3 linked regions of the Eleftheria terrae genome follow. The protein of the gene in region 1 interacts with the protein of each later gene in a pairwise test. Links are inferred from orthologs where the notes say so. Each region holds a gene or a part of one and is shown in the gene's direction. Other genes may lie near its edges. The genes, in order: N7L95_RS00630, ctaD and dnaE.

Evidence for each region.
Region 2: the proteins of N7L95_RS00630 (region 1) and ctaD interact in binary tests that used the Escherichia coli proteins (3 or more experiments, as listed by UniProt). The link is inferred for Eleftheria terrae from one-to-one orthologs.
Region 3: the proteins of N7L95_RS00630 (region 1) and dnaE interact in binary tests that used the Escherichia coli proteins (3 or more experiments, as listed by UniProt). The link is inferred for Eleftheria terrae from one-to-one orthologs.

What each region holds. Positions count from the first base shown.
Region 1 is NZ_CP106951.1:58,810-61,838, reverse strand. The notes cover bases 24-2,904. They hold N7L95_RS00630 (pyridoxal phosphate-dependent aminotransferase), read left to right. Parts: upstream 24-813; coding sequence 814-1,995; downstream 1,996-2,904. Other genes in these bases: N7L95_RS00625 (hypothetical protein), read right to left, coding at 2,031-2,904; N7L95_RS00635 (CysB family HTH-type transcriptional regulator), read left to right, coding at 24-793. Also shown: more of N7L95_RS00635, read left to right, coding at 1-23; more of N7L95_RS00625, read right to left, coding at 2,905-3,029. UniProt on the Escherichia coli protein: Shows aminotransferase activity with methionine and histidine as substrates, and to a lesser extent also with phenylalanine.
Region 2 is NZ_CP106951.1:4,468,218-4,471,320, forward strand. What follows is about bases 22-2,976. They hold ctaD (cytochrome c oxidase subunit I), read left to right. Parts: upstream 22-660; coding sequence 661-2,292; downstream 2,293-2,976. Other genes in these bases: coxB (cytochrome c oxidase subunit II), read left to right, coding at 22-630; N7L95_RS20005 (cytochrome oxidase small assembly protein), read left to right, coding at 2,315-2,428; N7L95_RS20010 (cytochrome c oxidase assembly protein), read left to right, coding at 2,451-2,976. Also shown: more of coxB, read left to right, coding at 1-21; more of N7L95_RS20010, read left to right, coding at 2,977-3,074; N7L95_RS20015 (DUF2970 domain-containing protein), read left to right, coding at 3,071-3,103. UniProt on the Escherichia coli protein: Cytochrome bo(3) ubiquinol oxidase is the terminal enzyme in the aerobic respiratory chain of E.coli that predominates when cells are grown at high aeration.
Region 3 is NZ_CP106951.1:1,607,137-1,611,344, reverse strand. The notes cover bases 25-4,084. They hold dnaE (DNA polymerase III subunit alpha), read left to right. Parts: upstream 25-365; coding sequence 366-3,884; downstream 3,885-4,084. Other genes in these bases: N7L95_RS07070 (hypothetical protein), read left to right, coding at 3,974-4,084; N7L95_RS07080 (sulfurtransferase), read right to left, coding at 25-155. Outside these bases: more of N7L95_RS07080, read right to left, coding at 1-24; more of N7L95_RS07070, read left to right, coding at 4,085-4,208. UniProt on the Escherichia coli protein: DNA polymerase III is a complex, multichain enzyme responsible for most of the replicative synthesis in bacteria. This DNA polymerase also exhibits 3' to 5' exonuclease activity. The alpha chain is the DNA polymerase catalytic subunit.

The sequences.
Region 1 (3,029 bases):
CCTCAAACGGGTGACCGAACCCGGCCAGGAGGTGCTGAAGTCCATCGAGATCATCATGCGCGAGGTGGGCAACCTCAAGCGCATCGGCGAGGAGTTCTCCAAGCAGGACGCCGGCACGCTGTCCATCGCCACCACCCACACGCAGGCCCGCTATGTCCTGCCGACGCCGGTGGCCCAGCTGCGCAAGCGCTTCCCCAAGGTCAACGTCAGCCTGCACCAGGGCACGCCGGAGCAGGTGGCGCAGATGCTGATGGAGGAGTCGGCCGAGATCGGGCTGGCCACCGAGTCGCTGGCCAGCTACGAGGAACTGATCACCCTGCCCTGCTACGAGTGGCAGCACGTGGCGGTGTTCCCGGCCCAGCATCCGCTGGCCCAGGTCGACCGGCTGTCGCTGGAGCAGCTGGCAGGCGAGCCGCTGATCTCCTACCACCCGTCCTTCACCGGGCGCACCAAGATCGATCACGCCTTCGCCCTCAAGCGGCTGAAGCCGAATGTGGTGCTCGAAGCGATCGACTCCGACGTCATCAAGACCTATGTGCGCCTGGGCCTCGGCGTGGGCATTGTGGCCGAGATGGCGGTGCGCGACGACCCGGCCTTCCTGTCCGGCAGCGGCGACCTGGTGTGGCGGCCCACCGGCCACCTGTTCGGACAGAACGTGGCCCGCATCGCGTTCAAGCGCGGCGCCTACCTGCGCAACTTCGTCTATGCCTTTGCCGAGTCGCTGTCGGACCGCCTCAATCGCAGCCTCATCACCCGGGCGATGGGCAACGAAACCCCCAGCTACGACCTGTGACGCCGCCGGAGATCTCCGCCATGACGCCAACCGCCACTGCCCGCACGCCCGACATCGGCACCAAGCTGCCACAGGTCGGCACCACCATCTTCACCGTGATGTCGACCCTCGCCCAGGAGCACGGCGCGGTGAACCTGGGCCAGGGCTTCCCGGACTTCGGCTGCGACCCGCGGCTGGTGGAGGCGGTTGCCGCCGCCATGCAGGCCGGCCACAACCAGTACCCGGCGATGGCCGGCGTGCCGGCACTGCGCGAAGCCATCGCCACCAAGATGGAAGCGCTCTATGACCGGCGCTACGACCCGCAGACCGAGCTGACCGTGACCGCCGGGGCCACCCAGGGCATCCTGACCGCCATCCTGGCGGTGGTGCGGCCGGGCGACGAGGTCATCGTGCTCGAACCCTGCTACGACAGCTACGAGCCGAACATTGCGCTGGCCGGCGGGAAAGCGGTGTTCGTGCCGCTGGGGCACGAGGGCGAGCCAGGCAGTTTCCGGCCTGACTTCGGCCGCATTGCCGCGGCCATCACGCCGCGCACCCGGGCCCTGCTGATCAACACCCCGCACAATCCCAGCGCGACGGTCTGGACCCGCGAGGACATGCTGGCCCTGGCCGAGCTGCTGCGGCCCACCGACATCGTCGTGATCAGCGACGAGGTCTACGAGCACATGGTCTACGACGGCCGGCGCCATGAGAGCGTGGCCGCCCACCCCGAACTGGCGGCGCGCAGCTTCATCGTCTCGAGCTTCGGCAAGACCTACCATGTCACCGGCTGGAAGGTGGGCTACGTGGCGGCGCCGGCCCCGCTGACCTCCGAGTTCCGCAAGGTCCACCAGTTCAACGTCTTCACGGTGAACACGCCGATGCAGCACGGCCTGGCGGCCTACATGGCGGACTCGCAGCCCTACCTGGGCCTGAGCGACTTCTACCAGCGCAAGCGCGACTTCTTCCGCGCCGGCCTGGCGGGCACGCGCTTTCGCCTGCTGCCGAGCGAAGGCAGCTACTTCCAGTGCGTCGACTACAGCGCCATCAGCGACCTGGGCGAAGTGGAATTCTGCCGCTGGCTGACCCGCGAGATCGGGGTGGCGGCGATCCCGCTGTCGGTGTTCTACAGCCAGCCGCGCGAACAGCGGCTGGTGCGCTTCTGCTTTGCCAAACAGGACGGCACGCTGAGCGAGGCACTGCACCGCCTGGCGCGGCTCTGAGGCAGGCCTGAGCAGCCGGGCGGGCGGCTGCGGCGTCAGGAGCTGCGGCTGCCGGGGCGGCTGTGCCCGTCCGCGGGCAGATCCAGCTCGATCGGTTCGAAGTCGATGAGGTTGTCGCGCCCGGACCGGGGCGCTGCCGCCGGGCTGGCGGGCGGCAGTTCCGGCAGGCCGGTGCCGCTGGCCGTCAGATCGAGCGGCAGATCCACTTCGTGCGACGGGCCGGGCCCGTCGTAGGCCCGCACCGGCGTGGTGGCGGTCAGCGGCTCCAGCATGGTGTGCGAGAAGTCGGCGCCCTCGGCCTCCAGCGGCAGCAGCAAGTCGACGTCGGGACTGTCGCCTTCCGCGCGATCGCGCGCCACCGAGTACAGCAGCAGCAATTCGCGATAAGCCGGCAGGTCGAAGGTCTGCGCGGCGCTGTCGCGCCGCAACAGCGAGGCTTGCAGCACCTCGAGCGCACGCGAGGGCGTCTCCCAGAGCGCCTGCAAGCGGGAGACGACCGTCGGGTAGTCCTCGAGCGAGCGGCCGTCGGCCAGCGCATCCTCCCACGCCGGGGCATAGGCATTGAAGCGCTCGTTGAACTGCTCGCGGATGCGCTCGTAGGCCTCGTGCTCGCCGCGGCGCTGGTAGATCTCCAGCAGCTTCAGGTAGGGCAAGGGACTGCCATCCGGATGGCCGGAGACATGGCCCAGCAACAGGTCGATGGCGGCCTCTTCCTGGCCCAGCGCCACGAAGAACTCGGCCTGCTGCTCCAGGTCGATCAGCTCTTCCACAGACACGGTCGGCGCGCCAGCCAGGTCTTCACGCTGCGGGGCCGGTGCGGCAACCGTCGGCGCCGGGCGCGGCGCAAGCGGCACCCGGGCCGGCGGCTGGGTGGCAGGAAGCGGTGGCGCCACCGGTGGCGGCTGGATGGCGACGGCCGGCGCTACCGGTGCAGGCGGCTCCACGCGCGGGCTGGGCACGGGCGACGCAGCCAGCGGCGGTGGGGCGAGCGGCGGCTCTTCGGCGCCGAGATCCAGCTCGTCGTCGTCAGGCGG
Region 2 (3,103 bases), 4.4 Mb from region 1 along the record:
TACCTGCTGCGGGTGGACAACCCGCTGGTGGTGCCGGTCAACAAGAAGATCCGCATCGTCACGACCGCCAACGACGTGATCCACGCCTGGATGGTGCCGGCCTTCGGCGTCAAGCAGGATGCCATTCCCGGCTTCGTGCGCGACACCTGGTTCCGTGCCGAGAAGACCGGCGACTACTACGGCCAGTGCGCCGAGCTGTGTGGCAAGGAACACGCCTACATGCCCATCCACGTGAAGGTGGTCAGCGACGCCGAGTACACCGCCTGGGTGCAGGGCAAGCAGAAGGAAATGGCCGCCAAGGCAGACGATCCGAACAAGGTGTGGCAGTTGCCCGACCTGGTGGCGCGTGGCCAGCAGGTCTACAGCGCCAACTGCGCGGCCTGCCACAAGGCTGACGGCAGCGGCGGCGGCCCGGTCAAGGCGCTGGCTGGCTCGCCGGTGGTGCTCGATGCCGACAAGAACAAGCAGCTCGCCATCGTGCTGCACGGCGCGGCCAATGGCGCGATGCCGGCATGGAAGCAGCTGTCCGACACGGAGATCGCCGCGGTGGTGACGTATACCAAGAACTCGTGGTCGAACAAGACGGGCCAGCTGGTGCAGCCGGCCGAAGTCGTCGCGGCTCGCAAGTAAGCCCTAGGCAGTATTGAAAAAGGAACCGACATGAGTGCAGTTCTCGACCCCCACGGTCACGCTGCGGGCGACCACGGCCATGACCATGCCCACGACCATCCGCACGGCTGGCGCCGCTGGGTGTTCGCGACCAACCACAAGGACATCGGCACGCTGTACATGCTGTTCAGCTTCGCGATGCTGATGGTCGGCGGCGTCCTGGCGCTGCTGATTCGCGCCGAGCTGTTCCAGCCCGGCCTGCAGATCGTGAACCCCGAGCTGTTCAACCAGTTCACCACCATGCACGGCCTGATCATGGTGTTCGGCGCGATCATGCCGGCCTTCGTCGGCTTTGCGAACTGGATGCTGCCGCTGCAGATCGGCGCCTCCGACATGGCCTTCGCCCGGATGAACAACTTCAGCTTCTGGCTGATGATCCCGGCGGCCATCATGCTGGTGGCGTCCTTCTTCATGCCGGGCGGCGCGCCCGCAGCCGGCTGGACGCTCTATGCGCCGCTGACCCTGCAGATGGGCCCGTCGATGGATGCCGGCATCTTCGCGATGCACATCCTCGGCGCCAGCTCCATCATGGGCTCGATCAACATCATCGTGACGGTGCTCAACATGCGCGCGCCCGGCATGACGCTGATGAAGATGCCGATGTTCGCCTGGACCTGGCTCATCACTGCCTACCTTCTGATCGCGGTGATGCCTGTGCTGGCCGGTGCCATCACGATGACGCTGACCGACCGCCACTTCCACACCAGCTTCTTCAATCCGGCTGGCGGCGGTGATCCGATCATGTACCAGCACATCTTCTGGTTCTTCGGTCACCCCGAGGTGTACATCATGATCCTGCCGGCCTTCGGCATCATCAGCCAGATCGTGCCGGCCTTCGCGCGCAAGCGCCTGTTCGGCTACACCTCGATGGTGTATGCGACCGGCTCGATCGCGATCCTGTCCTTCATCGTGTGGGCGCACCACATGTTCACCACCGGCATGCCGGTGACCGGCCAGCTGTTCTTCATGTACGCGACCATGCTGATCGCGGTGCCCACGGGCGTGAAGATCTTCAACTGGGTGGCCACCATGTGGCGCGGCTCGATGACCTTCGAGACGCCGATGCTGTTCGCGGTCGGCTTCATCTTCGTGTTCACGATGGGCGGCTTCACCGGCCTGATCCTGTCGGTCGCACCGATCGACATCCAGCTGCAGGACACCTACTACGTGGTGGCGCACTTCCACTATGTGCTGGTGGCCGGCTCGCTGTTCGCGCTGTTCGCCGGCTTCTACTACTGGGCGCCGAAGTGGACCGGCGTGATGTATTCGGAAACCCGTGGCCGCATCCACTTCTGGGGCTCGTTGATCACCTTCAACGTCACCTTCTTCCCGATGCACTTCCTGGGCCTGGCCGGCATGCCGCGTCGCTACGCCGACTACCCGATGCAGTTCGCCGACTTCAACGCGCTGGCGTCCGTGGGTGCCTTCGCCTTCGGACTGATGCAGGTCTACTTCTTCCTGTTCGTCGTGCTGCCGGCCATGCGCGGCAAGGGTGAGAAGGCCGTGACCCGCCCCTGGGAAGGCGCCGAGGGCCTGGAATGGGAAGTGCCGTCGCCGGCCCCCTTCCACACCTTCGAGAACCCGCCCAAGCTGAACGCCAACGCCACCAAGGTGATCGGCTGAGCCGCGCTGCCCGGAGCTGACGATGACGACTGACGAGCAAAAGAAGAAGAACCTGCGCCTGGCCCTGATCCTGGCGTCCGTGGTGCTGGTTTTCTTCGTCGGCTTCATCGCCCGCATGGTGTTTTTCGGCGGTTGACGCAGGCAGGCACGGAGCTGACATGAGCGAGCGGAACCACGACGAAGCACGGCGCAGCGACAACCTGCGCATGCTGGGCAAGCTCGCCGTCGTGGTCGCGCTGATGGGCGGCTTCGCCTACGCGCTGGTGCCGATGTACAACGCCATCTGCTCCGCGCTGGGCATCAACGTGCTCTCGCGCAGCGAGCGGCTGTTGCCCGGCATGGCGCATGGCGGGTCGGTCAACACCCAGATCGACACTTCGCGCAGCATCACGATCGAGTTCGACACCAATGTGCGCGGCCCCTGGGAGTTCAAGCCGGCGGTGCGTTCGCTGACCGTGCATCCTGGCGAGATGACCACCGTGATGTACGAGTTCAAGAACGTGCAGAACCGCACCATGGCGGCCCAGGCCATTCCCAGCTATGCGCCGAAGCAGGCGATGTCGCACTTCAACAAGCTGGAGTGCTTCTGCTTCAACGAGTACACCCTGCAGCCCGGCGAGAAGAAAAACTGGCCGGTGGTGTTCGTGATCGACCACAAGCTGCCGAAGGACGTGACCACCATCACCCTGTCCTACACCTTCTTCGAGGTGGGCGGCAAGGTGCCGGCGGCACCGGCAGGGCAGGGGACGGCCGCCATTCGCTCGGTGGAGCCCAAGGTATGAGCGAGCCGCACGGCCATGGCGAGGACCTG
Region 3 (4,208 bases), 1.5 Mb from region 1 along the record:
GGGCCGGCCAGGAAGAGGTTGATGCCTTCCTCGGCCAGCAGCACGGTGCCCATCAGGCCGAGGCGCTGGGCCTCGGCATGCAGCCGCTCCCGCAGTGCGGCGCAGTCGTCCAGCGAGACGAATTTGTAGGCGGAAATGTTGAGGATCTCGTTCACGCCCGGATTTTAGGCAGGGCCAGGCCGTGACCTTCCCTAAAATCGGCGCATCCGGACCGTGTTGCGCGGCCGCTGCCGGGATGTGGGCGCATGCTCCCCGGTGGTGCGGCCTTCCGCCACGGCCAGCCCGCGCCGTGGGCGCCGACCCGACTCGGCATCACCGCCCGGCGTGGCGCCGCGTCGCCACGCTTCACTTATTAGATTCACGCAATGCCCTTCGTACACCTTCGCACCCACACCGAGTTCTCGGTGGTGGACGGCACCCTGCGTGTCGACGATGTGGTGGCCGCCGCCGCGGCCGACCAGCAGATCGCGCTGGCGATCACCGACCTGAGCAATCTCTTTGGTGCCATCAAGTTCTACAAGGAGGCGCGCGGCAGCGGTGTCAAGCCGCTGATCGGCGCCGACGTGTGGCTGGAGCCGGGCCACGGCGAGAAGGCGCCCAGCCGCCTGCTGCTGCTGATCCAGGACAAGGCCGGCTACCTCAATCTTTGCGAACTGCTGGCGCGCGCCTGGACGCAGAACGTCAACCTGGCCAAGGCCTGCCTGAAGTGGGAATGGCTGCAGGACCTCAATGGCGGCCTCATCGCCTTGTCGGGCGCCGACCTGGGCCCGGTGGGCCAGGCCCTGCTGGCGCGCGACGATGCACGTGCCGAAGCGCTGGCGCAGCGCCTGGCAGCGCTGTTCCCGCAGCGGTTCTATATCGAACTGCAGCGCGCCGGCCAGCCCGGCAACGAGGCGCATGTGCGGGCCGCGGTGCCGCTGGCCGCCCGGCTGGGCCTGCCGGTGGTGGCGACCCATCCGGTGCAGTTCCAGACGCCTGATGACTTCGAGGCGCACGAGGCCCGCACCTGCATCGCCGAAGGCGAGACGCTGACCAACCCGCGCCGCGTCAAGCGCTTCACCCGCGAGCAGTACTTCAAGACCCAGGCCGAGATGGAGGCCTTGTTCGCCGACCTGCCGTCGGCGTTGGCCAACACGGTGGAGATCGCCAAGCGCTGCAGCCTGACGCTGGTGCTGGGCAAGCCGCAGCTGCCCGACTTCCCGACGCCGGAGGTGGACGGCCGCCGCATGCCGATGGAGGAGTACTTCCGGTATGCCTCGCATGAGGGCCTGAAGGAGCGCATGCTGCTGCTCTTCCCGGACGCCGCCAAGCGCGAGGAAGCGATGCCGCGCTACGTGGAGCGGCTCGACTTCGAGATCAACACCATCCTGAAGATGGGCTTCCCCGGCTACTTCCTGATCGTGGCCGACTTCATCAACTGGGCCAAGAACAACGGCTGCCCGGTGGGCCCGGGCCGGGGCTCGGGGGCCGGCTCGCTGGTGGCCTATGCGTTGAAGATCACCGACCTCGACCCGCTGCGCTACAACTTGCTGTTCGAGCGCTTCCTGAACCCCGAGCGGGTCTCGATGCCCGACTTCGACATCGACTTCTGCCAGGCCAACCGCGACCGCGTCATCGACTACGTCAAGGAGAAGTACGGCCGTGATGCGGTGTCGCAGATCGCCACCTTCGGCACCATGGCCGCAAAGGCCGCGCTGCGTGACGTGGGCCGGGTGCTGGGCATGGGCTATGGCCACGTGGACGGCATCGCCAAGCTCATCCCCGCGCCGCCGGGCAAGACCGTGACGCTCAAGCGCCCCGGCGACAAGCCCGACCCCGGCATCATCTACGCCCGCAAGGAAGCGCCCGAGATCGAGGAGCGCGAGAAGAACGAGGAAGAGGTGGCCGAGCTGCTCGCACTGGCCGAGCGGGTCGAGGGCATGGTGCGCAATATCGGCATGCACGCTGGCGGCGTGCTGATCGCGCCCGGCAAGATCACCGATTTCTGCCCGCTCTACATGCAACCCGGCAGCGACTCCGCGGTGTCGCAATACGACAAGGACGACGTCGAGGCCATCGGCCTGGTGAAGTTCGACTTCCTGGGGCTGGCGACGCTCACCATCCTGGAGACGGCCAAGGAATTCATCGTCAAGCGGCACCCGTCGCAGAAGGACTTCGCTTTCGAGACCATTCCGCTGGACGACAAGGCGTCCTACCAGCTGCTCTCGGAAGGCAAGACGGTCGCCGTGTTCCAGCTGGAAAGTCGCGGCATGCAGGGCATGCTGCGCGACGCCAAGCCGAGCGTGTTCGAGGACATCATCGCGCTGGTGGCGCTCTACCGCCCAGGCCCGATGGACCTGATCCCCAGCTTCTGCGCCCGCAAGCACGGGCGCGAGGAGGTCGAGTATCCGCACCCGCTGATGAAGGAGGTGCTGGAGGAGACCTACGGCATCATGGTCTACCAGGAGCAGGTGATGCAGGTGGCGCAGCGGCTGGGCGGCTATTCGCTCGGCGGCGCCGACCTGCTGCGCCGCGCCATGGGCAAGAAGAAGGCGGAGGAGATGGCCAAGCACCGGCTGATCTTCGCCGAGGGCGCTGCCAAGAACGGCATCCCGCCCGAGCTGGCCAACGAAATCTTCGACTTGATGGAGAAGTTCGCCGGCTACGGCTTCAACAAGTCGCACGCGGCCGCGTATGCGCTGCTGGCCTATCACACGGCCTGGCTCAAGGTGCACTACCTGGCCGAATTCGTCGCAGCCAACATGACCGTGGCGCTCGACGACACCGACAAGCTGAAGATCTTCTACGACGATGCGGTGGCCCTGGGCATCACCTTCGAGCCGCCCAACGTCAACACCGGCGGCTACCGCTTCGAGCCGGTCGCCAACAAGGTGGTGCGCTACGGCCTGGGGGCCGTCAAGGGCACCGGCCAGAGCGCCATCGAGGCCATCGTGCAGGCGCGGGAGGAGGGGGGGCCTTTCAAGAGCCTGTTCGACTTCTGCGCCCGGGTGGACCGCAGCCGCATCAACAAGCGCACGGTGGAGGCACTGATCAAGGCCGGCGCCTTCGACACGCTCGAGCCCAACCGGGCGCAGCTGGTCGCCAGCATCGGGCTGGCCTTCGAATACGCCGGCGCGCAGGCGGCCAACGCCGACCAGGGCGGTCTGTTCGATTTCGGCGACTGCCATGCCTCGTCCTCGCAGGAGCCCGAGCTGGTGGCGGCCGAGCCGTGGAGCATCAAGGAACGCCTGGGTTTCGAGAAGGTCGCCATCGGCTTCTACCTGTCGGGCCACCTGTTCGACGAATACGAGCCCGAGGTGCGCCAGTTCGCCAAGCGCAAGATCGCCGACCTGATCGACAGCCGCGAGCCGCAGATGCTGGCCGGCATCGTCAGCGACCTGCGGGTGGTCAACGGCCAGCGGGGCCGGGTGGCCATCTTCAAGCTCGATGACCGGAGCGAAGTGATCGAGGCGGTCGCCAACGAGGAGTTGCTGGACGCCCATCGCGAGCTGTTCAAGGACGACGAGCTGATCGTCGTGCAAGGCAAGGTGCAGCCCGACCGCTTTTCCGGCGGGCTGCGCCTGAACGTGCAGCAGGTCTGGGACCTCACCAGCGCCCGCTGCCGCTTCGGCAAGTACCTGCGGGTGGCGGTCAACGGCTCGGCGCCGCCCATCGGCGAGCTGATCAGGCAGTTCCCGCCCAAGCGCACCCAGACCGAGCACGGCGACCTGCTGCAAGGCCTGACCGTGCGGCTGCTCTTGAACCGCCCGGCCGCCTACGGCGAGCTGGACCTGGGCGAAGAGGCGCGTTTCTATCCCAGCGACGAGGCTCTGCAGCGCTGGCGCCAGGGCGCCCAGGCCGGGCAAGCCACCGTCATCTACGAGGAGCCGCAGAAAGCCATGTGAGGCCGGTGGGACGCCTTTTGTGGATTCCTCCGGCACGTTGGTCGGAAACGTGGGCGATCTTCCCTTCGATGGGCTGGAAGCGCACTAAGATGCCGGCATTGTTGTACTGGGTCGGCTCCGATGCGGTGCCGGCCGATGTGGAGCCCGCAGTGAAAGCAATATCAGCAGCCGTTGGCCTGGCGCTCGCCGTCGCGGCGGCGGCCAGCGCCGCCCAGGATGTCGGCGTCTCGGTGAGCATCAGCCAGCCGGGGGTGTACGGCCGCATTGACATCGGCAACCGGCCGCCGCCGCCGGTCATCTATGCGCAGCCGGTGATCATCGCCC